Linked DNA regions of Trichocoleus sp. FACHB-46. Each later gene encodes a partner of the first gene's protein in a complex. Links are inferred from orthologs where the notes say so. Each region holds a gene or a part of one and is shown on either strand. Other genes may lie near its edges.

What was found.
Region 2: the proteins of cdaA (region 1) and glmM are in contact, whole or in part, in a crystal structure (PDB 7OJS), measured with the Bacillus subtilis proteins. The link is inferred for Trichocoleus sp. FACHB-46 from one-to-one orthologs.

What each region holds. Positions count from the first base shown.
Region 1 is NZ_JACJOD010000006.1:392,433-407,286, forward strand. Bases 4,021-7,014 are described here. They hold cdaA (diadenylate cyclase CdaA), read right to left. Parts: upstream 5,983-7,014; coding sequence 5,059-5,982; downstream 4,021-5,058. Other genes in these bases: H6F72_RS02055 (DUF3143 domain-containing protein), read left to right, coding at 4,021-4,279; H6F72_RS02060 (isoprenyl transferase), read right to left, coding at 4,313-5,062; lysA (diaminopimelate decarboxylase), read right to left, coding at 6,152-7,014. Also shown: H6F72_RS02035 (FAD-dependent oxidoreductase), read right to left, coding at 1-847; H6F72_RS02040 (YaaW family protein), read left to right, coding at 850-1,827; H6F72_RS02045 (O-antigen ligase), read left to right, coding at 1,837-3,246; H6F72_RS02050 (J domain-containing protein), read left to right, coding at 3,280-3,888; more of H6F72_RS02055, read left to right, coding at 4,013-4,020; more of lysA, read right to left, coding at 7,015-7,558; rimI (ribosomal protein S18-alanine N-acetyltransferase), read left to right, coding at 7,661-8,275; H6F72_RS02080 (ATP-dependent Clp protease ATP-binding subunit), read left to right, coding at 8,487-10,955; H6F72_RS02085 (NAD-dependent epimerase/dehydratase family protein), read left to right, coding at 11,048-11,869; groL (chaperonin GroEL), read left to right, coding at 11,975-13,660; magnesium/cobalt transporter CorA, read left to right, coding at 13,882-14,854. UniProt on the Bacillus subtilis protein: One of 3 paralogous diadenylate cyclases (DAC) in this bacteria, catalyzing the condensation of 2 ATP molecules into cyclic di-AMP (c-di-AMP). Upon expression in E.coli leads to c-di-AMP synthesis.
Region 2 is NZ_JACJOD010000022.1:135,078-149,797, reverse strand. Bases 6,960-9,819 are described here. They hold glmM (phosphoglucosamine mutase), read left to right. Parts: upstream 6,960-7,575; coding sequence 7,576-9,063; downstream 9,064-9,819. Other genes in these bases: hpsL (hormogonium polysaccharide biosynthesis protein HpsL), read left to right, coding at 9,558-9,819; H6F72_RS12755 (sensor histidine kinase), read left to right, coding at 6,960-7,211. Outside these bases: H6F72_RS12780 (M48 family metallopeptidase), read right to left, coding at 1-1,574; H6F72_RS12775 (hypothetical protein), read right to left, coding at 1,744-2,028; H6F72_RS12770 (NAD(P)H-quinone oxidoreductase subunit H), read left to right, coding at 1,985-3,169; H6F72_RS12765 (NAD(P)H-quinone oxidoreductase subunit H), read left to right, coding at 3,518-4,702; H6F72_RS12760 (hypothetical protein), read left to right, coding at 4,829-5,125; more of H6F72_RS12755, read left to right, coding at 5,250-6,959; more of hpsL, read left to right, coding at 9,820-11,195; H6F72_RS12740 (acyltransferase), read left to right, coding at 11,228-12,328; hormogonium polysaccharide biosynthesis glycosyltransferase HpsN, read left to right, coding at 12,353-13,420; hormogonium polysaccharide biosynthesis glycosyltransferase HpsO, read left to right, coding at 13,480-14,652; hormogonium polysaccharide biosynthesis glycosyltransferase HpsP, read left to right, coding at 14,649-14,720. UniProt on the Bacillus subtilis protein: Catalyzes the conversion of glucosamine-6-phosphate to glucosamine-1-phosphate. Glucosamine-1-phosphate is used for cell wall biosynthesis.

The DNA.
Region 1 (14,854 bases):
AGTCTAAGAGTTGACGCCCCACTGCTGGTAAATCAGAAGTTTCTAAGTTTGTTTGAGCAAAGGCAGCACTGCTTTGGATGACGAAAGTGGGCGGCTGTGGTTCTGAGCCTTGACTGGGGCGTTTACTGTTCTCCAGGCTAATCCAATCAATCATTGAATCATCAGGACAGGTGACAGCTTGCCAAGCTGGGTTGTGAGTGGCTAAATCAGCTTGGCGATCGCGAGAATAACCTGCGATCGCAGTGATGCAAGGATGATATTGGACCGCGCGTAGAGTTTTGAAGAACTTATCAGCAGGTATTGTTTCTTCCAAAGGCTTGAGCAACGTCAGGGCTTGCGGGGCAGGAATCGCTACAACCACTGCCTGAGCAGCCAACGTTGTAGGAGTTGCAGCAGGATCACTGGTGTTTGCCAAAGTCAGTTGCCAAGTATTTTCTGGGGTCAAGGCGATCGCTTCTACTCGCTGGCTCCGCTGAATGTCTAATCCAGTTGCTAAAAATTTGGCGATCGCGCTCATGCCAGCGGGAGCTGTATAGCGAGGATAAATGTCTTGAGATTGCGGTGCATGCAGGTGGCGATCGCTCCCTAGTTCATAAACAGTATCTGTCCAAGTTCTTAGAATTTGGTTTTCGCACAAAACTGGAATGAGTTGGGCCAGATGCTCTCCTTGGGCACTGAGATGGCGGGCTCCATGATCCGTGCAAGTATCCTGCACCCGACGAGTGGCAATGCGGCCACCCAACCCCCGAGACTTTTCTACTAGGACAACGCGATAGCCCCATTGCCGCAACTGCTGAGCGCAACTAATGCCTGCAATGCCAGCTCCAACCACAGCAACATCAAACACGAATGTTGAGTCTCCTAGAGAATTTGCATCGGGCCAATAGCGAACAAGCCAACAGCGAACAGCCAATCGCTAAGAGTAGAATATGGGACAGCGGGGTTAACAGTGCAGTTGTGGAGGAATTTATGGCGGACGAGCTAAGAGCAGCCTTGGAGTTAGCGACTGAAGAAGAATTAGGTGAGCTAACTGAGATTTTGTTTCGCCGTAAGTTTAACCCAATTGACTACCTGTATACCCCGGACCCGATGGATGTGCAAAGCCAAGGGCGACAAGCTTGGCTAGATGCCTTAGAGCAACGCTTTCGGTTTTTAGCGGCAGATGGCATGACAGTGCTGCAAGGTCATGCCGATCGCATCACTTATCGCCAATGTTTAATTCAAGTTTGCCGCTACCTCAGAATTCCTTACTCCGAAGAATTATCAACTACTGACTTAGAAGCGGAAGTGTTTCTCAATCTGCTGAGTCGTGCCTGGAAACAACTATCGACCAAAGAAAAAGGAGCTTTGACGCTGCGGGTACAACAATCACTAGCTTGCTCTGAAATTCGGGATCAGCTACCTCTGGCAGTGCAGCAAGATCCAATGGGATTGCTGGTCAAGGGGGGTAGTGCTTTGGCGATTAGCTCAATTGTGCGTCCCATGTTGATGCAATTGATCGCAAAACAGTTTGCCTACCACTTTGCAACTTACCAAGTAGCCCAGCAAGCGATCGCGAAAGGTGGCGCTGTGGCAGCCGCTCAATTTGAAAGTTATGTAGCGCTACAAACCGCAAAACAAGGGATGGCTCTCAGTGCGGCTCGCTATGGCGTGACTCGCAGCGTTTTGGCTTTTGTGGGACCAGCGATGTGGGCTTTGTTTTTTGCGGATTTAGGCTGGCGGGCGATCGCAACTAACTATGGGCGGGTGATTCCCACTGTGTTTGCTTTGGCGCAAATTCGCTTGACTCGCGCCGATTGCCTTGAAGCGGCTTGGGAACCAGTGTAGGAAGCAACCTTGAACAAGTTATTCCACTTACAGACTCATCCGCAACGGCATCTGCAAATGCCTTGGCACTGGGTTCAAATTGGTTTGCTCCTGTTTCCTTTTAGCCCTTTGTTGGGTGGCTTGAGCTTGTTGGGAGCCGCGATCGCTACCTGGATTAAGCAAGCTACTTGGATCAAACGCCGTCCTTTTAATCGGGGTTTGGCGGTTCTGAGCTTGTGGTTTGTGGTGGCAGCAATTTTTGCTTACGATCGCACTGCGGCACTCTTGGGCTTGGCTAACTTCTTACCGCTATTCTTTTTATTTACAGCCCTCAGTACGCTGATTCAAACGCCTGCTCAACTACGACAGCTCGCTTGGGTCTTGGTTTTAACCTCAGTGCCCGTGGTCATTATTGGCTTGGGTCAGCAGTTTTGGGGCTGGGCAGGACATTTACGTTTGCTGGGAATTATTGTCGATCTGGGTGTGGAACGAGGCGGCAATCCTTTGGGTCGCATGTCTTCGATTTTTGCCTATGCCAATGTCTTAGCTAATTACTTGGTGATTGCGTTTATTTTGGCAATTGGACTGTGGATCGATGCGTTTCCAGGCCGTAGGAGCCAGTCGCAATCAATTGCGGAACCTGCGATCGCGGCACTATCTGAGGAGCCCTATCCTGCCCTAAACGCTTCCACTTCATCAAGTATCGCTTGGGGGCGTTGGTGCTTTTTAGCTGCCGTCGTGCTGGGGAATGCGATCGCGCTTCTCCTCACGAACTCCCGCAATGCTTGGGTCTTAGCAGGCTTGGCTTGCCTAACTTATGCTTTGTATCTCGGTTGGCGCTGGCTAGTAATTGCGGTTGGTATAGCTGTTACTGGTATTGGCGGAGCAGCTTTTGGCCCTGCGGTCATCAAGGCTCCACTCAGGCTGATTGTTCCAGCGTTTCTCTGGGCAAGACTGTCGGATGAGTTGTATCCCAATCGCCCTGTCGCCACCCTCCGGGCAACCCAATGGCAGTTTGCTTGGTCTCTAGCCGAGCAGCGGCCTTTCACAGGTTGGGGCTTACGCAACTTTACCCCGCTGTATCAAGCCAAGTGGCAAGTCTTTATGGGCCATCCTCACAGTTTGCCGTTGATGTTGATGGCAGAGACAGGGGTGTTCGCGACCTTGCTACTGGTGGGATTAGTGGGCTGGATGGTGTATCGTGGCGTGCGGTTGTTCCTGTCTTGGAATCCTGCCTCAGATCCTTTGCAGCAAAGCGATCGCCTGATTTTATTTACCTATTTAGTAGCGTTCTTAGCTTGCAGCTTATTCAACTTATTTGATGTCACTCTGTTTGATATCCGCATCAATGTTTTAGGCTGGTTGCTGTTAGCCGCCATTTGTGGCTTAGTAGAGCGACAGCAAGCTGGAGCTAGGAATTTTAGCGAGGAACCTGGTTAGAATAATCAAAAGCTAGGTAGGGTGGGAACTCGCGTGACTCAAGATGGAGCAACGCCAAATCAGGTGAATCAAGGGTCGCCATTGCCAAAAACTGCGGCTCCTAATTACTACGCCCTGCTAGGATTGCATCCTTCCGCATCACCGCAACAAATCCGGCGAGCTTATCGCGATTTGAGCAAACAATTGCATCCCGATACCACCATATTGCCTCCGGCGATCGCCACAGCAAAGTTTCAGCAACTCAATGAAGCCTATGCTACCGTCAGTAATCCGGAGCGTCGTGTTGCTTACGACCTCAAAATTGGCTATTCCCGTTTGCATGTGATGCAAGCCCCAGCGGACCTTAACCGTTCTGCCTCACAATCTCGGCGCTATTCTTCCTCTGCCTATCTAGACCCTACCGATCGGCCCCTGTCACCCGGAGAAATCTTTGCTTTATTTATCTTGGGTGTCACGTTTGTAGCTTGCTTAATGCTAGCGATCGCGATTGGTCTAACGAGAGGCGATATTGCCTTTCATCCTTTGCAATTGCAGAGTCAGAGTGCTCCTAGTGAGCAAATTGAGACAGCGAGATCAGAACTGGCAGCTCCATCTGCTAAGGTTTTAGATTCTGATGCCAATCAAAAAAATTCTCAGTTGTAGGAGTGAATGGTTATTCGCCCCTACGAGGGTCTACAAATCCAATTTAGAGAATTGGTAGTATTCCTGAGTTGCTTCTTGAGGCTCATTCTGTGCACAATTTTGGTCTACGCAATCTTTGAGATTTATGACGCTACCTTCTAGTGACACTCCCCTCTATAATCACTCCCTACCAGACCTTGAAACTTGGTTAACTGAACAAGGTTGCGAACAAGACCCAGCAGAACTTCACTGCTGGCGTATAGCAAAACCCGCATGGAAAGCCGAGTTGTATCTAGATGTAGACCAACTGACAGTACGTTATCTGGAAGTGGGAGGGGAGGCGATTCAGCGCTCCTTTAAGTATTTGCTCAGCCGCCAGGATGTGGAAGATGCCATTTTCTCGGGGCCTTAGTTAGCTACAGCTTTAATTGATTCACCTCACGGCTTAGAGCTTGCCAAAGCGACGATGCCGTTGTTGATAAGCGCATAAAGCTTGGTGGAACTCGGCGCGATCGAAGTCAGGCCAGAGCGTATCTGTCACATAAAGCTCGGAATAAGCCATCTGCCAAAGCAAAAAATTGCTCAGTCGCATTTCGCCACTGGTCCGAATTAGCAAGTCAGGATCGCCCACGCCTGCGGTATAGAGATGCCGCTCAAACACTGCCTCATCAATATCTTCTGGTTGCAAGTGTCCCTGCTGAACTTGAGTGGCGATCGCTCGACAAGCTTGCAAAATTTCTTGCCGCCCTCCATAGTTGGTGGCAACCGTAAAGTGAATGCCAGAATTATTCCGAGTTTCAGCCATAGAGCGCTCAATCTCGGCTCGCAGAGATTGGGGTAGCGCGTCCAAATTACCCACAAAAGTAATGCGGACATTTTCTCGCATCATTTCCCGGAGTTCTTGCCGCAACACCCGCTCGAACAGTGTCATCAAAAAGTCAACTTCTTCAAACGGTCGCCCCCAATTTTCTGTCGAAAAGGCATAGGCCGTTAGAGCTTGAACTCCCCAATCGCGACAGCAGCGCAACAGATCCTTAAGCGCGTCTACTCCTCGGCGGTGGCCCATGATCCGAGGTAGACCTTGGCGCTTAGCCCAGCGACCATTGCCATCCATGATTACAGCTACATGCTTAGGCAGCCGCTCTCGATCTAGATCAGCAGGCAGATCTTGTAAGATGGTTGGCTTTGCAGTCATTTTTTTTCCCGAGAGGCCGAAGAGGGCAAACGAAGTAAACGTGAAATGAGTGCCAATCCTTGAGACCCAATTTGACGACCAAAGTTGCGTAAATCTGAGGCAACTGCTTCGCGGTCAACGGATGGGGAGAAGCTTGCTTCTAAGAGTTCTTTCAGTTTACTGCTGGTCAGGGGCCGATTGAGTGTTCCCCTTTCTGCTAGGGAAATCGACCCTGTTTCTTCAGATACAACAATACACATACAATTTTCGATTCGCTCAGTGATTCCCATCGCGGCTCGGTGGCGTGTGCCTAATTGCCGGGAAGCAGTACGCTCTGAGATGGGTAAAATGACGCCAGCAGCCATGATGCGGGAAGCTCGGATTAAAACCGCACCATCATGAAGCAGGGTAGTGGGTTGGAACAAGGTCTGGATGAGTTCTTTAGAAACTTCAGCGTTCAACCTCACGCCTGGCACCGAAAAATCGCGCTCATCAATCGGAGCACTGGTTTCTAAAATCAATAGCGCTCCGATGCGGTTTTGGGAAAGTTCTTTGACTGCATCGACAATCTCATCAATGACATTGTCAGGTTTGGGAATAGCGCGGCGTGAAGGTTGAAACAATTGCAGAATTTCACCCCGCCCCAACTGCTCTAGAAAGCGGCGAAATTCTGCTTGCAAGATAAAGGCCATTGAGACAGCTGAGCCAATCACCAAGCTGTTCAAGACAAAACTCAAAAGTTTGAGTTTCAAGTTAGTGCTGACGGCTGCGGCTAGCATTAGGATAATGAATCCCCGTACCATCCACAGTGTCCGGCGCTCACCAATAATGATGAGCACCATATACGTCAGGAGTAGCACCAGTCCAATATCAATAATTTGAAGCAGCAAAGACTGAGTCCAACCTGGATCAGCCAGCCATCGCTTCCACAATTGTCCCATCAGAACCTGAATTACGCTTGCGCCTCAACGGGGACAACTGAGAGGCTGTGCAGCCTTCTAGCCTCCCAGTTGCCAGTCAAGAATATTTCGGTTAAGCCTTGTGCAAGTCACTGCATGGCCACCTGATCGTGAAGAAACTAGCAAGCTAGCTCTAAATCAGGTTAGCGGGTTAGGCCGTTAATCCGCTCAGGCGCTCTGGTAGGCGATCCTGTCGAATTAAATCTTGGTAAGTTTCCCGCTGCAGGATCAGGTTGGCTTCTCCAGCTCTAACTAAAACTGCTGCCGGACGAGGCAACCGATTGTAGTTAGAAGCCATGCTGTAATTGTAGGCTCCTGTGCCCATTACGACGAGAGTATCACCGGGTTCCGTTTGGGGCAGACTGGCTTCTTTGATCAAGATATCGCCGGATTCACAATGCTTGCCCGCGATCGCCACTGTCTCAGACATGGCTGCTGACATTTTGTTCGCGACTACGGCCCGATAAACTGATTGGTAGGTGATCGGTCTTGGGTTGTCAGACATGCCACCGTCCACAGTGACGTAGGTGCGAATGTCAGGCACTGTCTTCTGGCTACCTATCGTGTAGGCCGTAATGCAAGTGGGACCGACGAGCGATCGCCCTGGTTCGGAAAGGAGTTTGGGTAGGGCGATATTTTGGGCTTGGCAAGCTGCCGCGATCGCCTCACTGATCACCTTCACCCAAGCGTCAATGCTGGGTGGGTCATCGGATTCGGTGTAGCGAATCCCTAAACCACCGCCAATGTTGAGCTCTTGAATGGAGAGACCATAACCTGCAGCTTTAGTCAGCCACTGTACCATCACTCCTGCCAAGTCTTGGTGAGGTTGCAGCTCAAAAATTTGGGAACCGATATGAGCATGCAATCCAGCACAATTTAATGTGGGCTGCTGACTAACGAAGGTAAAGACTTCATCCAGTTGGTTGGGATCAAAGCCGAACTTGCTGTCTAGGTGCCCGGTGCGAATGTATTCGTGGGTATGGCACTCGATCCCAGGCGTCAAGCGCAACAAAATGCGGATGGGTGTTTCTTTGGCTGGCATGCCTGCAAGGGTTTGCAGTTCTAGCCAGTTATCGACCACAATGTTGCAACCCGATTCCACCGCAAACTCAAGTTCTGCAACTGATTTGTTATTGCCGTGAAAATAGAGCTTGTCGGGGCTGACTCTTGCTTGCAGTGCCGTGTACAGCTCGCCGCCAGAAACGACATCAATGCCTAATCCTTCACTGGCCGCGATCGCGCAGATGGCTAGACAACTCCAAGCTTTGGAGGCATAAAGAACCTGAGATTCGCCGGGGTAATATTGCTTAAAAGCATCACGGTATTGGCGGCAGGTTGTGCGTAGCGTTTCTTCATCCACAACGTACAGTGGCGAACCAAACTGCTGCACCAGTTCCGTAACGTCACAACCCCCAACTTCCAAGTGATCCTGCCCATTGACTTGAGCGGTCAGGGGCAAAAGGAATTGGTTTGGGGATCGGGTTGCCGCAGCATCTCCAGGGGCAGGTAAATACTGACGGCCAGAGTTCTGAACCTCCACAGAGTAAGTCGATACCATTGCGTAATAGTTGTCCTTGGTTAGTTGACAGGCGTGAGTGCGTCTTGTTTCTCAGTGTACAATTGAGGGCTGTGCATCCAGAGCTTTCGACCCAGACTTCTCGTGAATTTCCTGGATCTCCAATCATTAACTCCAGAATTGTTGCCCGCCACTCTAGTCCTCGATCAGTTGTGTTTCGGGGGCCTATGGACTTTGGAGGGTTATCGAAGAGAACTAGAGAGCCCAAACAGTGAATTATTAGTCCTGCAAACCAGCCAAGCTCACCAAACTTTAGAGAAACAGCCTATAGAGCCTATAGAACTGGGGTCTAAAGATGATCCTGCTGCTCCACTAGTTGGTTTGGGGTGCTTTTGGGCGATCGTCGATGAAGCTCACATCACCATCGTAGCGGTGCATCCTAACTATCAAGCTCAAGGACTGGGCCAAACTCTCTTGTATGCGCTCCTTAAAAAAGCGCGACAACGAGGTTTAGATCGAGCCACTCTAGAAGTTCGCGCCTCTAATCAACCTGCATTGTTACTTTATGAGAAGTTTGGCTTCCAAGAAGCAGGGCGGCGACGGCGTTATTACGAAGAAACCGGGGAAGATGCCTTGATTTTGTGGCGTGGTGGGCTACAATCACCTGAGTTTGGTCAAGCACTTATAGATTGGCAAGCTCAGGTTCAGGCTCGGCTACACCAAGCAGGTTGGCACTTGCGGGGACTGGGCAATCCTTGAGCTTGAAGAACTTGGGGCTTACCCCTTGACTTTGTAACAAATCTTTGTCCAAAATCTCCCTTCGGAAGTAAATATTCAAAAACTTCAGCGATCGCCACCTTGAATTGGGATCGCTCGGTCTGTATTGCTGCTATCTTGCGGATGATAGCAGCAAAATTTCCCTATGCTAAAATCAGCGTACCGGCAACGCAGCAGGTGATGGATACACGCCATGTTTGAACGCTTTACAGAGAAAGCCATTAAGGTAATTATGTTGGCCCAAGAAGAGGCTCGCCGCCTTGGGCACAACTTTGTAGGTACAGAACAGATCCTCCTGGGTCTAATTGGAGAAGGGACCGGCGTCGCCGCCAAAGTACTGAAGTCTATGGGTGTCAATCTCAAAGACGCTCGGATTGAAGTAGAAAAAATCATTGGTCGAGGTTCTGGCTTCGTTGCTGTAGAAATTCCGTTCACTCCTCGCGCCAAACGTGTCTTAGAACTGTCCTTGGAAGAAGCTCGGCAGTTGGGACACAACTACATTGGCACCGAACACCTGCTCTTAGGTCTGATTCGGGAGGGCGAAGGCGTTGCAGCTAGAGTGCTGGAAAATCTTGGAGTTGACCTCTCCAAGGTACGGACACAAGTCATCCGTATGTTGGGTGAAACCGCAGAAGTTTCAACCACGCCAGGGGGCGGTCGGACGAAGACTCCTACCCTGGATGAATTTGGCTCTAACCTGACCCAAATGGCAGCGGAAGGAAAGCTCGATCCCGTTGTAGGTCGTCAGAAAGAGATTGAGCGCGTCATCCAAATCTTGGGCCGTCGGACCAAAAACAACCCAGTCTTGATTGGGGAGCCAGGGGTCGGTAAGACGGCGATCGCCGAAGGTTTGGCCCAGCGCATCGCTAACAACGATATTCCAGACATTCTGGAAGACAAGCGTGTGGTTACACTCGATATTGGTTTGCTGGTAGCAGGCACCAAGTATCGAGGTGAGTTTGAAGAACGCTTGAAGAAAATCATGGATGAAATCCGTTCTGCCGGAAATGTCATCCTGGTAATCGATGAAGTTCACACCTTGATTGGTGCAGGGGCGGCTGAAGGCGCGATCGACGCAGCCAACATCCTCAAACCTGCCTTAGCTAGAGGTGAGCTGCAATGTATTGGTGCTACCACCTTGGATGAATACCGCAAGCACATTGAGCGGGATGCTGCGCTAGAGCGTCGCTTCCAGCCTGTGATGGTGGGTGAACCCAGCGTGGATGAAACCATCGAAATCCTACGCGGTTTGCGTGAGCGCTACGAACAGCACCATAAGCTAAAAATTTCTGATGCTGCCTTAGACGCTGCGGCTAAGCTGTCGGATCGCTACATTTCCGATCGCTTCCTGCCTGACAAGGCAATTGACTTGATTGATGAGGCGGGCTCTAGAGTCCGTTTACTTAACTCGCAATTACCTCCTGCTGCTAAAGAACTCGATAAGGAACTTCGTCAAGTTCTGAAAGAGAAAGATGATGCAGTGCGGGCACAGGACTTTGATCGAGCGGGTGAGTTGCGCGATCGCGAAATGGAAATCAAAACTGAAATCCGGTCGATCGCTCAAACCAAGAAGGCTGAACCTGGCAATGAAGATGCTTCTCCAATGGTGGATGAAGAAGACATTGCTCATATCGTGGCTTCTTGGACAGGTGTCCCTGTGAACAAGCTCACCGAGTCTGAGTCTGAAAAGCTGCTCCACATGGAAGACACCTTGCATGGGCGCTTAATTGGACAGGACGAAGCGGTTAAGGCTGTGTCTCGTGCCATTCGTCGAGCACGAGTTGGCTTGAAGAACCCCAACCGCCCGATCGCTAGCTTTATCTTCTCTGGTCCTACCGGGGTTGGTAAGACTGAGTTGACCAAGTCGTTGGCAGCTTACTTCTTTGGTTCCGAAGATGCCATGATCCGTCTTGACATGTCGGAATACATGGAGCGTCATACCGTTTCCAAGCTAATCGGTTCGCCTCCGGGCTACGTTGGCTATAACGAAGGCGGTCAGCTGACCGAAGCAGTCCGTCGTCGGCCTTACACAGTGGTGCTGTTCGATGAAATCGAGAAAGCCCACCCCGACGTGTTTAACATGCTGTTGCAAATCTTGGAAGATGGTCGCCTGACCGATGCCAAGGGCCGCACAGTAGACTTCAAGAACACGCTGCTGATCATGACCTCCAACATCGGTTCCAAGGTGATTGAGAAGGGTGGCGGTGGTCTTGGCTTTGAGTTCTCGGCAGAGAGCCAGGCTGATTCTCAGTACAACCGCATCCGCTCGCTGGTCAACGAAGAACTGAAACAGTACTTCCGTCCAGAATTCCTCAACCGTCTTGACGAGATTATTGTCTTCCGTCAACTGACGAAGGACGAAGTCAAGGAAATCGCGGACATCATGTTGAACGAGGTCTTCCGCCGTCTCGGCGAGCAAGGCATCACGCTGGAAGTCACTGAGCGGTTCAAGGATCGGTTAGTGGAAGAAGGTTACAACCCCAGCTATGGTGCTAGACCGTTACGTCGAGCCATCATGCGGTTGTTGGAAGATAGCCTCGCTGAAGAAATCCTCTCTGGCCGAATACAGGATGGCGACACCGCCGTTATGGATGTAGATGAGGGTCAGGTGAAGGTGCTGAAAGGTGAGAAGCGCGAGCTACTGCCTCAAGCGGCTGAATAGCCTTTAGTTCCGAGAAATAACTAATACTTAAGCGGTAGAGCGTTAAATCCTCTACCGTTTTTTTGTGTTTGCTGAAGAAGAAAGGAGGATCTGTGAAAGTTGCAATTATTGGCTGTGGGTATGTCGGGATGGCAACCGCTCGACATTGGCAGCAAGTGGGCTGGACTGTCACGGCTACCACAACCAGCGTGCCGCGTTTGTCAGAACTGGAGGCGATCGCAGACCATGCCGTTTTAGCCCAAGGCAATGATGAAACCTCACTAGCTGAGGCTTTAACGGATCAACAAGTCGTGCTGCTGAGTGTGGGGGCGCGTAGCCCTAACAGCTATGAAGAAACTTATCTGCACACCGCTAAAACCCTGACTAAAGTTTTGGCCCAAACGCCGAGCGTACAGCAGCTCATTTACACAGGGAGCTATGCCGTTTATGGTGACCAGCAGGGCAATTGGGTAGATGAAACCTCACCCGTTAAACCTGCCAACCGCAACGGTGAAATCCTGGCGGAAACTGAACAGGTATTGCTCAACGCTGCGAATTCTCAACTCAAGGTTTGTGTACTGCGGCTAGGCGGTATTTATGGGCCAGGACGAGAACTCCAGCGAATTTTTGGGCGAGCGGCGGGCACGACTCGACCGGGAACAGGGGCAGAGCCGAGTAATTGGATTCACCTAGATGACATCGTGGGCGCGATCGCCTTTGCCCAAGAGCACCAACTCCAGGGAGTTTATAATCTGGTGCAAGAAGTGACGCTAACCAGTCGAGAACTGATTGAGCAGGTGTGTCAGCGCTACAACCTAGCTCCTGTAAATTGGGACGAATCGCAACCCAGTGCTCGCTCCTACAATGCGAAGGTATCTAACCAAAAGCTCAAAACTGCGGGATACCAATTCATCCATCCTGAATTGCAAGTGTAAGGCGATCGCTGGTTTAACCCTGCTTATTACTACAAAGAGCACGATCGGTTTAGCACTCATTCCGATAGAGTGCTAAATTCTAGTTGGAAGCGTAGGGAACGAAATATGGCAAAAATTGTTGCATTCAGCGAAGAATCTCGGCGAGCGTTAGAACGAGGTGTGAATGCGTTAGCAGATGCCGTTCGGATTACTCTAGGGCCCAAAGGCCGCAACGTGGTGCTAGAGAAAAAGTACGGGGCACCTCAGATCGTCAATGACGGTGTCACGATCGCGAAAGAAATTGAACTCGAAGATCCCCTAGAGCAAACGGGAGCCCAACTAATTCGGGAAGTGGCTTCCAAAACCAAGGATATTGCTGGAGATGGCACCACGACTGCCACAGTGCTAGCCCAAGCTCTGATTCGAGAAGGCTTAAAGAATGTGGCTGCGGGTACTAATCCGGTGAGCCTCCGCCGGGGTATCGAAAAGGTAGTAGCTCTCTTAGCAGAAGAAATCAGAGCGGTCGCGAGACCCGTTGAAGGAGACGCAATCGCTCAAGTCGCCACTGTTTCTTCGGGTGGTGATGAAGAAGTAGGAGCCATGATTGCCGAAGCCATGAACCGGGTGGGCAAAGATGGCGTAATCACCGTAGAAGAATCGAAGTCCTTGTCTACCGAACTCGAAGTCGTAGAAGGGATGCAGTTCGACCGGGGCTATATTTCCCCTTACTTCGTCACCGATGGCGAACGGATGCTGGTGGACTATGAAAACGCCCGCATTTTGATCACAGACAAGAAAATTGGTTCCATCCAAGAGCTAGTGCCTGTTCTGGAGAAAGTTGCACGCTCTGGTCAGCCGCTATTGATTATTGCTGAGGACATTGAGGGAGAAGCCCTCGCTACCTTGGTGGTCAACAAAATGCGGGGTGTCTTGAATGCTGCTGCTGTAAAAGCTCCCAGCTTTGGTGAACGCCGCAAAGCCATGTTGCAAGATATTGCCGTGGTAACGGGTGGTCAGATGGTTTCCGAAGATGTCGGTCTGACCTTAGATGCCGTCTCTCTAGAGATGTTGGGCACAGCTCGGAAAGTAACGATCACCAAGGACAACACCACGATTGTGGCTGAGGTTAGCGATCGCACCAAATCTGACATTGAAAAGCGAGTCAGCCAAATTCGCCAAGAGCTAGAAAGAACCGACTCAGACTACGACAAAGAAAAGCTGCAAGAACGCCTCGCTAAGTTAGCAGGTGGCGTGGCTGTAATCAAAGTTGGGGCAGCTACTGAAACCGAACTGAAAGACCGGAAACTGCGAATCGAAGATGCTTTGAACGCTACCAAAGCAGCCGTAGAAGAAGGCACAGTACCCGGTGGTGGTGCTACCTTAATCCACTTGACTAAAAAGGTGGAAGAAATCAAAGCCCAGTTGAACGATGAAGAGAAGATTGGGGCTGATATCGTGATTAAAGCCTTGGAAGCACCTTTGCGTCAAATTGCTGACAACGCAGGGGTTGAAGGTTCTGTCATCGTAGAAAAAGTGCGTGACATGGACTTCAACATGGGCTACAACGTCATTTCTGAGAAGTTCGAGGACATGATCGCCGCTGGGGTGATTGACCCCGCTAAAGTCGTGCGATCGGCGCTGCTAGATGCGGCTTCTGTCGCTAGTATGGTCTTGACCACAGAAGCTGTGATTGTCGAGCGACCTGAGAAGAACCCTCCTGCTGGTGCTCCCGATATGGGCGGCATGGGTGGCATGGGTGGTATGGGCGGCATGGGTGGTATGGGCGGCATGGGTGGCATGGGGATGATGTAGGCCTGCTGCCACAACGCTAATTTGAACATCTAAACTCATTGGAGCAGTAGCTATTACAAGCTGCTGCTTTTTTAGCTTTAGGAGTACAACTTCATCCCATGAGATTTCTGGGCTTGGGTGGAGTGAGCTTTGCCCAACTAGCAAAATCAACGTGCTGGAATAGTACTCAATCCTGATTGAATTGCTTAAGATGGCGGTGCGCGTCTTGTCCAAAACTCTCTATGTCTAACCGACCGAGTCAACCATTGCGTGGTTTCAATTCCCAAACTCCTAAGAACGCTTTCGACTTGTCTGAAGCAAGTCTTTTAGGAGACGAACCGTCCTATATTGACTATTTCTATGACCAGCCCGGGAGCATGCCCGGAACGCTCAAGATTGAGGTCGATGCGCCACCCCCAGTCATAGTTCTGATCGACTACAGTGATACCAAAGCGACAAAAGTAGAGATTGAAGCACCAGAGGAGTGTGAGCCTTACCTGGATACTGAATCAGTGTCTTGGGTGGATGTGAAAGGGCTAGGCAGTGAGGACATCTTGAAGCGGTTAGGCCATGTATTCAATTTGCATCCGCTCGTCCTAGAAGATATCGTCAATGTGCCGCAGCGACCCAAGGTTGAAGAGTACGAAGACCAACTGTTAATTGTGGCGCGGATGGTAACGCTGCAAGCCAACGGGCAAAGCTTCATTAGTGAGCAAGTGAGCTTTATCTTGGGGCAGCATTATCTGCTGACTGTACAAGAAGAACCAGACCATGACTCTTTCGGGCCAGTCCGAGAGCGAATTCGCTGTAATAAAGGAACGATTCGGAAACAAAAGTCTGATTACCTCACCTATGCCCTCTTAGACTCGATTATTGACGGGTTTTTTCCGGTTTTAGAAGCCTATGGAGAACGGATTGAGGAGTTAGAAGACGAGGTTGTCTCAAACCCTACCAGACAAACCCTCGAAAAAATTCATGGAATCAAGCGAGAACTGTTGACCCTACGCCGCTCTATTTGGCCTCAACGCGATGCCATTAACATGCTAATTCGTGACGGCAGTGACCTGATTAGCCATGACGTGCAGATTTACTTGCGGGACTGCTATGACCATACAGTTCAGGTGCTTGACATGGTAGAAACCTATCGAGAGTTAGCCTCTAGCTTGATGGATGTCTACCTATCCTCGGTCAGCAACCGCATGAACGAGATTATGA
Region 2 (14,720 bases), on another replicon or contig:
CTGGCTTGCACAGAAGAACGCTCTCGTCGGGCCAACATCAGGGTTTCGTAGTGCTGTTCCGCCCGTTTCTGATAAATCTGAATTTGCTCTGTTTGCCCTTGCTGGTACAAAAAATTCAGAATCAGTTCGTATCCCGATGAGGCCCAGTCGAACCGAGCTGCGATCGCCTTTTCGATGTGCTCAATGCCTGCTGCTTCTTGCTGCTCTAGCAACACTTGCCCGAGAGTGTAATGAGCAGCAGCATGCTCAGGGTCCATCGTCAGCACTGCTTCTAACAGAGGAATTGCTGCGGCTGAGTCCCGGACTTCTAAAGTCAATCTCGCTCGCTCCCAAGCTGCTTCTAGCGTCAAAGGCTGGCTTTGGGCTTGGGTTTCTAGAACTTGCAACTGTTTCTGGCATTCCTGAAGGTGGGCGTACCGTTGCCGCCAAGAAGTTGCCATCTGCTCCTGCCATTGGCGATCGAAATGAGCTGTGAGCTGAGTCAAGGTTGACCCCAACAGCACTCTGGCAGCACTGACCGATACAGGCTGGGGTAGTGTCAGGGGGTGCTCAGGTGAGAGCGAGACCCCTAAGGCAGAAAGGCGATCGCTGAGGCAAGGATGAGTGTCGGCATAATCGGTTTTGCAGGCTAGGGCATGGTTGAGCCATTGCGTAGCAGTTGCAGGCTCTGCAGGCTGGCGTAGGGCTGTGGTCAAATTGGTAAAGGCGGTGGCGGGTGGCTCAATCTGCTGCTCTACCTGTTGGTAAATTTTAGGCCAATAGGCACTTTCCAAGAATTGAGCTTGAATATTAACGTTAATCAGGGCAGCGGCAGCATGATTCGCTCCTGCTAATTCGGCGGCACAGCGATCGGCTTCATATTCGTTATTACGGGCGAGGACAAACGAATAAGCATTAAAGAACGGCGCATGCCAGTTAAAAAATCGTTCAAATAGGAACCAAGAACCCTGCTGTTCGCTGTGCTGTAGTCGCTCAAATAGTTGGGCATAGGTTTTACGAACACGGTAGATCCAACCTGAGAAGCGACTGTGATTCCCGGAGAGGTGACCTAGTTCGTGAGCCAGTACTGCCCGGAATTGCTCTAGGGAAAGGGCTTGCAGCAGCGGCAGACCCAACAGCAAGTAATTTTTTTGCCAACCCAACATGCCTAGGCGAGGAACTTGCGCGACAGCCGCGTTGAATCCCTCGGTCACTAACACATGATGAAAACGGGGAGCTTGTAGTTTTGTGGTGAGTTCGTCTAGCAGCGCGAACAGTTGGGGAGCCTGCTGTCGAGACAAAGGCAGACCTGTAGGCGGTGGAAAGGTGACCCAGAGCGATCGCAGCGCAATTAAAGCTGGAATCAAGACCAGAATTGCCAGCTTGATCATGGCGGTATGGATGCGACCGCTAAAAATCATGAACCAAGCGATCGCCGCAAACACAGCCAATAGCCCAGCAATTACAGCAAAGATATAGACATATCCCAGCACTGCCAACAAACCCACTCGCATTCTGTAAGTGGCAGGCTGCTGGCGAGCCAATTTTTCTAAACGCTGGATCAATGCTTCAAACTTTTCTTCTGTCCAAGCCATAGCCCCTCTTTCGCCTCAGCAACTGAAGACTGTAATTGGAAATCCCCCATCAGATTTCCCAGCCAACTCTTCAATTCAAGTAGGCAGATTTACTGAATTGGTGGTGCATTGATACTGCTGAATGAGGCTGCGATCGCCTTGACCCATCAATCGTGCTGATAGTGATAGTTCACAAAATCAATTGGGCTAGCTGAATCACAGCCAACTTTGGGAACCGCAACTCTCTATAATTAAGAAAATGCAATAAATTGAGTACATAAACAGACCGTGCCCATCCGCCACGCTTAGTGACGAGTTGTAGCGACGATTCCGAGGCAAATTGCTTCGTGAAGTGCTGCTGACTTGCCACTAACCACAAACCACTGATAGGTGCGGTTGCCGAAACGACGTAAAGGGGAGACTGCTCACCGATGGCAAAGATTGAAACCCGCACAGAACCCATGGTTTTGAACATGGGGCCTCACCATCCCTCCATGCATGGTGTGTTGAGGTTGGTTGTTACCCTGGACGGGGAAGATGTGGTGGACTGCGAGCCAGTGATTGGCTACTTGCACCGTGGCATGGAAAAAATTGCCGAGAACCGTACCAACATCATGTACGTCCCTTACGTCAGCCGTTGGGACTATGCAGCGGGGATGTTTAATGAAGCGGTGACGGTGAATGCTCCCGAAAAGCTAGCCGATATTGCTGTGCCTAAGCGAGCCAGTTATATCCGTGTGATCATGCTGGAGCTGAACCGCATTGCTAACCACTTGCTGTGGCTTGGCCCATTCCTAGCAGACGTAGGAGCACAAACTCCCTTCTTCTACATCTTCCGCGAACGGGAAATGATTTATGACCTGTGGGAAGCCGCGACTGGCTACCGCATGGTCAACAACAACTACTTCCGCATTGGTGGAGTTGCTGCTGACTTGCCCTATGGTTGGGTAGACAAGTGCGAAGACTTCTGCGATTACTTCCTACCCAAAGTGGATGAGTACGAGCGCCTGATCACCGACAACCCCATTTTCCGCCGTCGGGTTGAAGGCTTGGGCACCATTAGCCGCCAAGAAGCAATTAACTGGGGTCTCTCTGGTCCCATGCTGCGGGCTTCTGGTGTGAAATGGGATTTGCGTAAAGTTGATCACTACGAGTGCTACGACGACTTTGACTGGGATGTGCAGTGGGAAACCGCAGGCGATTGCTTTGCCCGCTACATCGTGCGGATTCGGGAGATGCGTGAATCGGTCAAGATTATTCGTCAGGCGATCGCGGGATTGCCAGGTGGCCCTTACGAAAATCTAGAAGCCAAGCGGATGTCTGCGGGTCCCAAGTCTGAGTGGAACGAGTTTGACTACCAGTTTATTGGTAAGAAGATTGCCCCCACCTTTAAAATCCCCTCTGGCGAACACTACGTCCGAGTCGAGAGCGGTAAAGGGGAACTGGGAATTTACATCGTTGGGGACGACACGGTCTTCCCTTGGCGTTGGAAGATTCGGGCGGCTGACTTCAATAACCTGCAAATTTTCCCTCACATCGTCCGTGGCGTGAAGGTTGCGGATATTGTCGCCATCTTGGGTAGCATCGACATCATTATGGGATCAGTCGATCGCTAACTCTCCAGTCATACATTAGTTTCTACGCTGTAATCCAGCGATCGCATGGGGTGGGTGAAAAACCTGCTCCATTTTTTTGTGGCTTTTCCTGTCGCTAGTTCAAGTCAAGGTTCAGTAATGTTCCATAGGTTCACCTCGCTGGGTGAGGCGATCGCTCCCGTAAAAGTCATAGAACTTAAGTATTAATTCTTAGTTCAGAACTCAATTTCAACAGCTCTATGGTTCTGAATCAACGCTACGAGTTGGAGCTGTTAGCCAAGCAAGATTGGTTGCGATTTGGACAGCGTTGGTGCCGTTGACCGATTGAGCCGATTCCGCCAACCCTGATAGGGAGGTTTTTGACTAATTATGGTCAAGCTTGAAACCAAAACCGAACCCATGATTCTCAACATGGGGCCACATCATCCCACCACCCACGGCTGCTTTCGCTTAGTCGTAACCCTGGATGGCGAAGAGGTGGTAGATTGCGAACCCGTGATTGGTTATCTGCATCGCGGCATGGAAAAGATTGCTGAGAACCGTACCAACCTTATGTACGTGCCCTACGTCAGTCGTTGGGACTATGGGGCGGGCATGTTTAATGAAGCCGTGACGGTGAATGCACCCGAAAAGCTGGCAGATATCCCAGTGCCCAAGCGCGCCAGCTATATCCGGGTGATCATGCTGGAACTGAACCGCATTGCCAATCACTTACTGTGGCTGGGGACGTTCGCGCATGATTTAGGATTGGGTACTCAACCGATTTGGATTTTTCGCGAGCGAGAAATGATTTATGACCTGTGGGAAGCCGCGACTGGTTACCGCATGGTCAACAACAACTACTTCCGCATCGGCGGAGTGGCCGCTGACTTACCCTACGGTTGGATAGATAAGTGCCAAGACTTTTGTGATTATCTGGGGCCACGTTTAGAAGAGTACGAGCGGGTCGTAACCAACAACCCAATCTTCCGCCACCGGGTTGAAGGTGTAGGCACAATTGGTCGAGCCGCAGCCTTGAATTGGGGTCTTTCTGGCCCCATGTTGCGAGCGACTGGCGTGAAATGGGATCTCCGCAAAGTTGATCACTATGAGTGTTATGACGACTTTGACTGGGACGTGCAGTGGGCGACAGAAGGAGATTGCTTTGCTCGCTACCGCGTCCGTTTAGGGGAAATGCGCGAGTCGATCAAAATCTTGCGCCAAGCGATCGCGGGATTGCCCGGTGGCCCTTACGAAAACCTAGAAGCTCAAAGAATCATTACAGGCCCAAAATCTCAATGGAATGAGTTTGACTACCAATTCATTGGCAAGAAAATCGCTCCCACCTTTAAAGTTCCTGCCGGAGAGCACTATGTCCGAGTCGAGAGCGGTAAAGGTGAATTGGGTGTCTATTTAATTGGGGATGATAGCGTTTTCCCTTGGCGTTGGAAAATTCGCGCCGCTGATTTCAACAATCTGCAAATCTTGCCTCACTTACTACGTGGAGTCAAAATCGCTGATATTATGGCAATTTTAGGCAGCATCGACATCATTATGGGTTCAGTCGATCGCTAATTCATGTGGCTCACTGCATCAGAAAATGTTGATGGTTCTTATAGTGGCTTCTAGGAGAGTTTTTTACCTTGGCCGCAAAAATATCTCCCAATCTCAGGAAAACGCATTTTCGTAGCAGAGGCAGTGATGAATTCGATTGGATACCGTTTGGAGCAGTACACAACCAAACGCCCTCAAGAAGTTTTGATTGTTCATGCCGAAGTTGAGGAAGAACCAGACGAAATTACGATTTTTAAGGGCTTTTCCAGTTCCCTCGTACGCCCTACCGCTTTTGATCCCGAAGTGCCGATGTTACCGGAGGGGGCCAAAATTGTGGCGATCGATCGCTTAAAAAGCCCTTATACACCCCAATCCCCGGTTTATTTAGCCCAAGGGCTAACTTGGGGGCAGATGCAGGTTCTGTTATCTCAGGTAGGCGTTTAGATGGCTACTTTACGTAAAGATAACTAGTTAATTTTAAGAATCGGTGAATTACTTACGGATTTTCCGTAATTCCTCCGAAGGAGGGTGAAGATACGCTCTAACCTCTTTCTGTGCCTCAAGGCCTATGCAGGTTCAAAACCCCAGTTCTCCTCATAGCTACGAAATCGCGGTCCCTCAGCCGCATCTGTATAAGCGATCGCTCACTTCCGAAGCAAGTTTTCAGAGGGTGAAGCAGTGGGTGCATGGCGCAAGCATTCGTCGCAAAATTGGCTCTGGCTATGCAGTCGCGATCGGGGTAGCCCTGCTAGGCACAACTGCTGGGTTAACGGTGGGAGACTACTACCAAAACCAAGCGCAGAAACAACTCACTCGCGCTGTAAAGCAAGAGCAACTGCTGAGTGAGCTGCAACGCAATGTACTGCATATGCGCTTGCACCACCACGAGTTTGTGCCGCTCCTAGAGAAACCCGCACTGTTTGAGGCTAAGCACGATCATTTCCTCAGCCATATTGATAAAACTCAGAAGATTCTGCCAAGCCTGCAATCTGTAGCTGCAACTGAGAATTCACCTACTCTCACCCAGTTTCTGCAATCAAGCCAGGGGATCGTGCGTGACTACTTCCAGCAAATGGAGGTGTTTCTGCGAGAGACAAATCCCCAAGAGCTTTCAACTACAGAACTCAAAGCTAGGCAGGCTTGGTTGCTTCAGTTTTCTACTAGCGCAGCTTCGCTCAAGTTTGATGGTCTTTTAGATAACTTAGTTCAACTGATTGAAAGCAACCGTCAGGAACAGCAGCGGGCAGAAGTGGCTTTAGCCGATGCCAAAACCCTGCGGACTGAAATCATTGCCCTAAGCATGGTACTTTCCGTTAGCATTGCGGCTATTTTGGCAGTTTTGACGAGTCGGGCGATCGCTCGTCCCCTAGAGTCTGTCACCAAGGTAGCTCAGCGAGCCACTAAGGAATCGAACTTTGAGCTGCAAGCGCCTATTACCACCCAAGATGAAGTCGGCTTGTTAGCAGCGGCCTTGAATGGGTTGATGCAGTGCGTCACCGAGCATACCCACGAACTGCAAACCGTACATCAAACGCTAGAGAAACGAGTAGAAGAACGCACAGCAGAACTTTGGCGCAAGAATGAACAGTTGGCAGAGGCTCACGACCACCTGCAACAGTTGAATGGCGAGCTGGTATCTCAAGCTCATGAGTTACATCAAGCCCTGCAAGAGCTACGTCAAACCCAAGCTCAGTTGATTCAAACCGAGAAAATGTCGAGCTTGGGCCAAATGGTGGCAGGATTTGCCCACGAAATCAATAATCCCATTACTTTCGTGGCAGCCAATCTCAACTATGCCAACACCTATATGACGCAATTGATCAGCTTGGTGCAGCTTTATCAGCAACAATATCCTCATCCTCCTGCGGTTCTCCAAGCGCAGATTGCTGATTTAGATGTTGGGTTTGTAGTGGATGACTTGCCTAAAGTTTTGACTTCGATGCAAGCGGGAACTGATCGGATTCGCCAACTCGTTCTATCGCTGCGTAACTTTTCGCGCTTAGATGAAGCAGAGATGAAGCCAGTCGATATCCATGAAGGTATCGACAACACACTGTTAATTCTCAATCATCGGCTGGCTCCAGAGATTTCAATTGTCAAGCAATACAGCAAGCTGCCCTTAGTGGAGTGCTATCCAGCACAGCTCAATCAAGTGTTCATGCATCTGCTAAATAATGCGATTGATGCACTGGTATCGCCATCAAATCAGGCGAGGAAGCAAATTACCATTGAAACTGAGGTACTGAAATTTAATCAAATAAAAATCTGTATTGCAGATAACGGTCCAGGTATTTCCAGCGAGTTCAGTAGCAAACTATTTGATCCGTTCTTTACCACCAAACCCGTGGGACAAGGCACAGGATTAGGCTTAGCGATTTGCTACCAAGTTATAGAAAAGCATCACGGCAAAATTGAGGTCACTTCTGAGATAGGGCGAGGCGCAAAGTTTATGATTACCTTGCCAATTCAAGCGATTTCTTCTGCTAATTCAGCGGCATTGCCAGCAAAGGAATTTGTTAAAGCGATCTAAACCAAGCTAGGGACGATCCAATCCGCTCCTCAACGACTTTGCAGATGCAGGCTACAACCCTAATCCAAATGGCGATCGCGTTTTAGATCGCGCTTGGATTAGCTAATACGACACATACAGCAAAGCCGTCTATTCCTTGGTTTAGTCAAATAGTAAAGTTTGAACATTACTATTTGACTAAAAAATATTTTTCTCCGGAAATGCACTCGGTAGCGCGTTACTTAAACGTATAAACTGAATATTTTGAAAAATCCTACAGATTCATAGCTGGACTGTACACTTTATGCTCTTGGCAGTAGAGCAGCCTCTGAGGGAAAGTGCTATTCTCCACTGTGAGTGTGTTGTGAGTGGAGTGCTTAAATTTATGGTCACATCCCCTGCCCGGACGCAACGTCCTAGCTTAGCTTCGATTTCGATTTCAAAGGTACAGTCTGCCCCCTCTGAGCCCACAATTCAAAAACAACCGCTTCAACTCAACCTACCAGCTACTCCGCTATTTGGTACTGATGGGATTCGAGGCCATGCGGGTGATTTGTTGAGCGCTCCTTTAGCGCTACAAGTGGGTTTTTGGGCAGGTCGTGTATTGCAATCTCACACGACGACATCAGGCCCGATCATTTTGGGCCAAGATTCCAGAAATTCTAGCGATATGTTAGCGATGGCGCTCTCTGCGGGCTTGACCGCTGCTGGCCTAGAAGTTTGGAATTTAGGGCTGTGCCCTACTCCCAGTGTTGCTTATCTCGCTCAAACCACCGGGGCGCTGGGTGGTGTCATGATCTCAGCCAGCCACAATCCTCCAGAAGATAACGGCATCAAGTTTTTTGGCCCAGATGGAGCCAAGCTAACCCTAGCAGTCCAAGCTCAAATTGAAGCGGCGATCCGGGGTAATGCGGTAGATGTGAAGCCGCAACTCCAGGGTGGCGATCGCTGGGGACAGCACTACCATCGGCCAGAACTATTGAGCAAGTATGTGGAGTCGCTACACAAGCCGCTACTTCCAGCCGTGAACTTGCAAGGCATGCGGATTGTCTTGGATCTCGCTTGGGGTGCAGCCGCGAACTTAGCGCCTGAGGTATTTACGGCGATGGGTGCTGAGGTGATTTGTCTCCACGACAGTCCAGACGGCGATCGCATTAACGTTAACTGCGGTTCCACCCATCTTGACCCGCTACGGGCAGCAGTGAAGCAGCATAACGCTCATATCGGCTTTGCCTTTGATGGTGATGCCGACCGAGTGCTGGCCGTGGATGCTCAAGGCCGCACTGTGGATGGGGACTATATTCTATATTTCTGGGGCCAAACGCTACGTCAAGCGCAAGAGTTACCCGGCGACACCATCGTTTCGACGGTAATGGCAAACTTGGGCTTCGAGCGGGCTTGGGAAAAACAAGGCGGTAAACTGCTGCGTACTGCCGTAGGGGATCAATATGTCCACGCCGAAATGCTGCGCCAAGGTGCCATGTTAGGCGGCGAGCAATCGGGGCACATTCTCTGTCGGCACTATAGCGTCAGTGGGGATGGCCTACTAACTGCTTTACACCTGGCAGCACTGGTGCGAGGGGCAGGTACTTCTTTGGCAGATTTAGTCGATCAAAGCTTCCAAACTTATCCCCAGCTACTCAAGAATGTGCGAGTTGAGGATCGCGATCGCCGTTTGAACTGGCAAAACTGTGATGGTTTGCAGAATGCGATCGCTCAAGCCGAAGCCCATATGGGAGACCAAGGCCGAATTTTGGTTCGAGCCTCTGGAACCGAACCTGTGATTCGAGTCATGGTAGAAGCGGCTAGTGCCGAGTTGGCATCTTACTGGACAGACAATCTAGTTTTAGCTGTACAAGAGCATTTGACTTAGCACTACTCAGAGTTTATTTTTTTGGCAGCACTGGTAGCGGCTCGATAGTTTGCTAGGAAGTAGAGGGTTGTTGAAAGCAGCGAAAGCTACTACAGCAACCCTCTATTCTTGGATTTGCCGAGTCTGATCTTGAAAAAAGCTTTTTTGTGTGCAAAAAAGCACGTCAATATTAAGTTTTTCTAAGGTTAATGGGGTCAGTTGTTTAAAGCCTTCTTAAAGCCAAGCCAAACAGTCGCCGGATCAGAAGCCCAGATGCCACAATTGGTAGGCCCCTCTCCCTACTGCTGATGCCGATACCCTAGCCGTCTCTCAACTTTATTTGGGGTTCTCGCAGAAAGAATCTACGCAATTGGTACAACCCTCTACATTGCCTCTGAAACTACCGCTAGTTTCTCCGCCGGAAAATGCCACTAATTGATTGACCTAATTAGTTGTGGCTCCGCGTCGAGGCTCCGAGTCAAAGTTAAGGAGAGGATCAGCCTCATAGTTTTGCTATGCCCAAATCAAAACTGAAGTCAAAGCAAAAAGCTCTCAATGACGAAGCCCCGCCGCTAACGATGAAGGAGCGGTTGGCTCAGAAACGAAAAGCTGCCCAAGCCCGGAAAGAACTCGTTAACTACACAATTTTTGCCCTTTTACTGTGTGCAGTTGCGGGCTTATGTTTCGGTGTAATTAATGAAGATCCGAAGCCAGGAATTGGCTTAACTGTGGGTCTGCTTTGCCTCAGCCTGTCATTTAAGTATCCGCGTCAGGCAATGTGGGGATTTCTTATCTACCTACCCTTTGGCGGAACGATCACCTATGCGATTGGCAATAGCCCTTTGCTCCAGTTGGCTAAGGACGCTTTCTTTATCCCAGCTCTCATTGGCACTATTCAGTACTGTCGGCGCGAGCGTCTGCCTTTTCTAATTCCTAAGCAGCTCATGCCGGCATTGGGAATTTTGTTTGCCTATTGTTTACTAGTTCTAGCTTTTATTAACGGCTCGCAACAGATGGCGGCTAATGGAGCCGAGCAGCCATTTGCAATGGGAATTTTGGGTCTCAAGGTTTTGATGGGTTATATCCCTTTAATCGTCTGTGCTTATTACTTAATCCGAGACAAAAAAGACCTCCATTTCCTGCTGCGCCTTCATGTTGTGTTGATTTTGGCATGTTGCGGTCTTGCCTTCATTCAATACACTTTCCTCAAGACAGGCCGTTGTGCTGGAACGGTAGCCTCAGGAGCATCTCTCTTCAAGGCCTCTCTAGACGCAAGATGCTTAGTCGGTGGCTCTCTGCTATATAGCCCTGAGCATGGGCAGATCCGCCTGCCTGGAACCTTTGTTGCCCCGTGGCAGTGGGGTTGGTTTCTCATTTCCAGCGGGTTTATCAGCTTTGCTGCGGCCTTCAGCGATCCCTCGTTTGTTTGGCGGAATGCTGGGTTGTCAGCAATGGCAGCAACCTTCATTATGTCTACCTTATCGGGCCAGAGAATTGCGTTAGCACTGGTACCAGTGACCACAGTGATTCTGCTAATCCTCACGGGACAAGTCGCTAACCTCAAGCGCTTTATTCCCATAGGCGCAGGCTTAGGTCTGATTTTGAGCGTTGCGATGGCAGCCAATCCGGAGGTCGTCCAAGAGCGGATTACTAGTTTTCAAGGACGATGGGAAGCTTCACCCCCTCAAGCCTTCATCATGCAGCAGTTTGAATATGCCGCAGAGCGATCTGGTTTTTTAGGCAAGGGTTTGGGGCGAGCCACGAATGCGGCCCGCTCTTTGGGCAACTCGGAACTCATTGAAACCTATTACCCTAAATTACTTTACGAAATTGGGCCGCTGGGAGTGCTGGCTTTTTTGGTAGTAGCGATCAGCTTGACCATTATTACATTTAAGGCTTATCGCTCTGTGCGCGATCGCAGTTTGAGAAGTTATGGAGCTAGTTTCTGGGTTTTCATCTTATTCATTAGCTTCAATACTTACTACTACCCCTTAGATGTAGACCCAGTGGCTGTTTACTACTGGTTTTTTGCTGGCGTGATTTTGAAGTTGCCAGAATTAGATCGCCAGGAAAAATTACTTAAAGAAGCCTCGGAGGATTTGGTTAGTAAGAAGAAAGGTAGGCGATCGAAAAAAGCAACAGCAACTTTATAAGGAAATCAACCGCCGTGAATTGTGAAACTAAAGTGGTTAGAAAGAGATTAGATTGGATTGACCAAACCAAGGGAATTGCAATCTTAGCAGTTATCTTATTCCACTTTTTTCAAAACTACCCTGAGCGCTTTGATTTAGTCGTCGCTTTGGATCGAAATGGGGCTCGCTTCGGCTACGCTGCGGTTGATATCTTTTTTGTCATGGCTGGGTTTAATACCAGCTATGCTTTAGCCTCAGCTTTGAAAACAGCTAATTTAACTGAGATATCGGTAGATTGGAAATTGTGGTTAAAGAAGCGAATCTCTCGGCTGTATCCTACTTATTTTCTGGCGGTTGTATCTAGTTTGATGCTCTATCAGTGGTTCGGCCACTTAAAAATCAACTCGATTCAGAACTTTATCCTGAGCTGTATTGGTTTGGCAGGTTATGAGTTTCAATCGATCAACCCTGGCTTTTGGTTTTTTACAGTCATCCTAGAAGCTTATTTAAGCATTCCTCTAATTTTCTATTTTTGCCGAGGGCAGACAGTCAAGATTTTGGGCTTAGGGATTTTAGTTGCTGCCCTAACTAAGGCTCTTTGTTGGGTTCTACCTCAGAGTTCACCGAGTTTCTGGTTTTTATTGCAAAATAACTTCTTGGGTAGCTACTTTTTTCAACTTTGCCTTGGTTTGTACTGGGGGTTTGTTTACTTTGAGAAGCAATCCTTTAGGAGAATTGATTGGCTAGCGGCTATTGGTACTTTTGTGATTGGTATTGTAATTTGTGCCGGAATGGTTTTGGGCAAAGCTAACATCACTTATATGTTTGGGTTTGATGTGCTACTCTCGCCAATTCTATTCTTGGGACTTTATGCGCTTCTCCAATTCTTGAGCCAATGGCGATCGCTACAGTGGGGTATGAGCTTTCTTTCGTTATTAGGACTTTACTCATATCAACTATATTTAATTCATCAACCGCTTTTTGTGGTGGCTTTGCGTAGACTCAATCAGTTGCTTGATTTGCCCCCTTATCTTCACCTCGGCTTCTCTGTTTTAGTAGTAGGTTTATTACTTACTATTTATGGATTTTTATTTGTCAAAACAGAAGTTTTTATTCGCAAACAGACTAGAAAATTAGTGAGTAGTCAAGCTTAGATGACCAACCAAACTGAAACTGCAATGAAAAATTCAGATGTTATGGCTTGGCCTTTAATCTCGGTGATTGTTCCCACCTATTGTCGTGAGGAGGCTTTGCGAGACACACTAGTGGATGTCATGACGCAGGACTACCCTAACTTTGAAGTGTTGGTGGTAGACCAAACTTGTACTCACGAGCCTGCGACCGAAGCCTACTTGGAGCAACTAGCCACAGCAGGCAAGATTCAGTGGTTCCGGGTGGATTGGGCCAGCTTGCCCGGAGCGCGAAACTACGCCGTGCGGCGCTCTACAGGTGACATTATTTTGTTCATTGATGATGATGTGCAGCTTACGCCTGGTTTTCTAGCAACGCATGCCCGCAACTATGTGGAACAACCAGATGTGGGGGCTGTGGCGGGTCGTGTCTTCGATCGCATGAAGCTGACTGAGTCGAAGAAAACTCGCGTCATTGAATATTTGCCGCCCGAAGCGATGGACCCAGGAATAGCCTGGTATCACATTGATTTGGTTCACACGATTAAACCTCAGCAAGTGTTGACCGCGAGAGGCTGTAATATGTCCTTTCGTCGGGAGCTGTTTGAGCAGCATGGCCTGCACTTTGATGAGCGCTTTCGAGGTAGCGCTGTGCGAGAGGAGTCTGACTTTTGCTTGCATATTCGCCAAACGGGCTACCGCATTTGGTACGACCCAGAAGCTCATCTGGTGCATTTAGGAGAAGAAACGGGAGGTTGTCACGATATCAGCACGCGATCGCTGCAATATCAACTCACTTTCTACCACAACCACTTCTTGCTAGGGCTGAAGAATCTCACCCCGATCCAAGCTCTACGCTTGTTTGCTCGCCTATTCGACTGTCACGTGCTAGGTCGGCCACCTTGCCACAAGAGCGGTTCTCCCCTAAAGATCCTAAGTCGCGCGGGGTTCTATTTCTTAGGATTCCTGAGTGCTGTTTGGACTGTGATTAAATCTATCTGGGATGATGGTCAAACCTATACACGCTTGGATCAGAACGCTAGAGTGACACAGGCACCCGTTGCCAACCAATCGTTAGATGAACAAGCTACAGCTGTTAGCTCCATGAAGTCTTAGCAGATTTGGTTCAGGCTAAAAGGTAAAGGTAGGGTTCAACGAGTAAATTCTAAACAGCCATGAGAATTTTAGTAGCTAGCCATACCTATATCGTTGATCTCAATTGTGAGAAGTTGCGATCGCTGGCCCGATTGGAGCCAGATGTTGAGGTAACAATTGTGGTGCCTCAACGGTGGCGGCCTGGAGGCGTGCAAAATACCATTATTGAAACTCAGCCTCGCCAAGAAGGTCCGTTCCGGATTGTCCCGGTTTCCAATTTGAGCCAGAACAATCAAGGACTACTTTGTTTTGGTCAAGATCTGGTCACGTTGCTACGCCAGTTTCGACCCCAAATCATTCAAGTAGAGCAGGGATCAAAGGCGATCGGCTATAGCCAACTGATTACGCTAAACCGTCTGCTAGGCCTAAAAGCTAAAAACCTATTTTTTACTTGGTGGAATCTACCTTACAGCCTCAAGTTTCCCATCTCCGCCATTGAAGCTTATAACTTGCGCCATACTGATGGGTTGGTAGCTGGGAATCAGGATGGTGTGGAAATCTTGCAGCAGCATGGTTACAAAGGCCCTGCCCGTGTGATGCCGCAATTGGGAGTAGATGAAACTTTATTTCGACCCCAACCTCAGCCAGAACTAGCGGCTCAGCTTGGCATTCAACCGTCTGAGTTTGTGGTAGGTTTTGTCGGGCGCTTTGTGGAAGAAAAAGGCTTGCTAACCCTAGGGAGAGCCTTGGCGGGTCTGCGCGATCGCCCCTGGAAATGGATGCTCTTAGGCCGAGGGCCACTAAAAGATACTCTCTTTAACTGGGCGCAGCAAGAAGGCTTGGCAGATCGGTTGATTTGGGTGGAGAGCGTCCCGCACGATCAGGTGCAGCGATATATCAATTTAATGAGCACCTTGGTGCTGCCTTCGGAAACCACCTATCAGTTCAAAACCTTAACCTCGGTGGGCTGGAAAGAGCAATTCGGCCATGTGCTGATTGAAGCAATGGCTTGCCAAGTCCCGGTGATTGGCTCGGATTCGGGGGAAATTCCCTATGTGATTGGGGATGCGGGCTTAGTCTTCCCGGAAGGAAATGCCGAAGCGTTGCAAGATTGCTTGCGGCAGTTGATGGAGCAACCGGAGCTAGCAACCAACTTGGCGAAGCGAGGGTACGAACGAGTCCTTAACCAGTACACCAATCACGCTTTGGCTAGCCAGTTATTGAGCTTTTACAAGGAGTTGCTTGCCGCGTGAACCAGCCTCTGCGGGTTTTGCAAATTGTGCCTTCCATTTCGCTAGTGTACGGAGGGCCGAGCCAGATG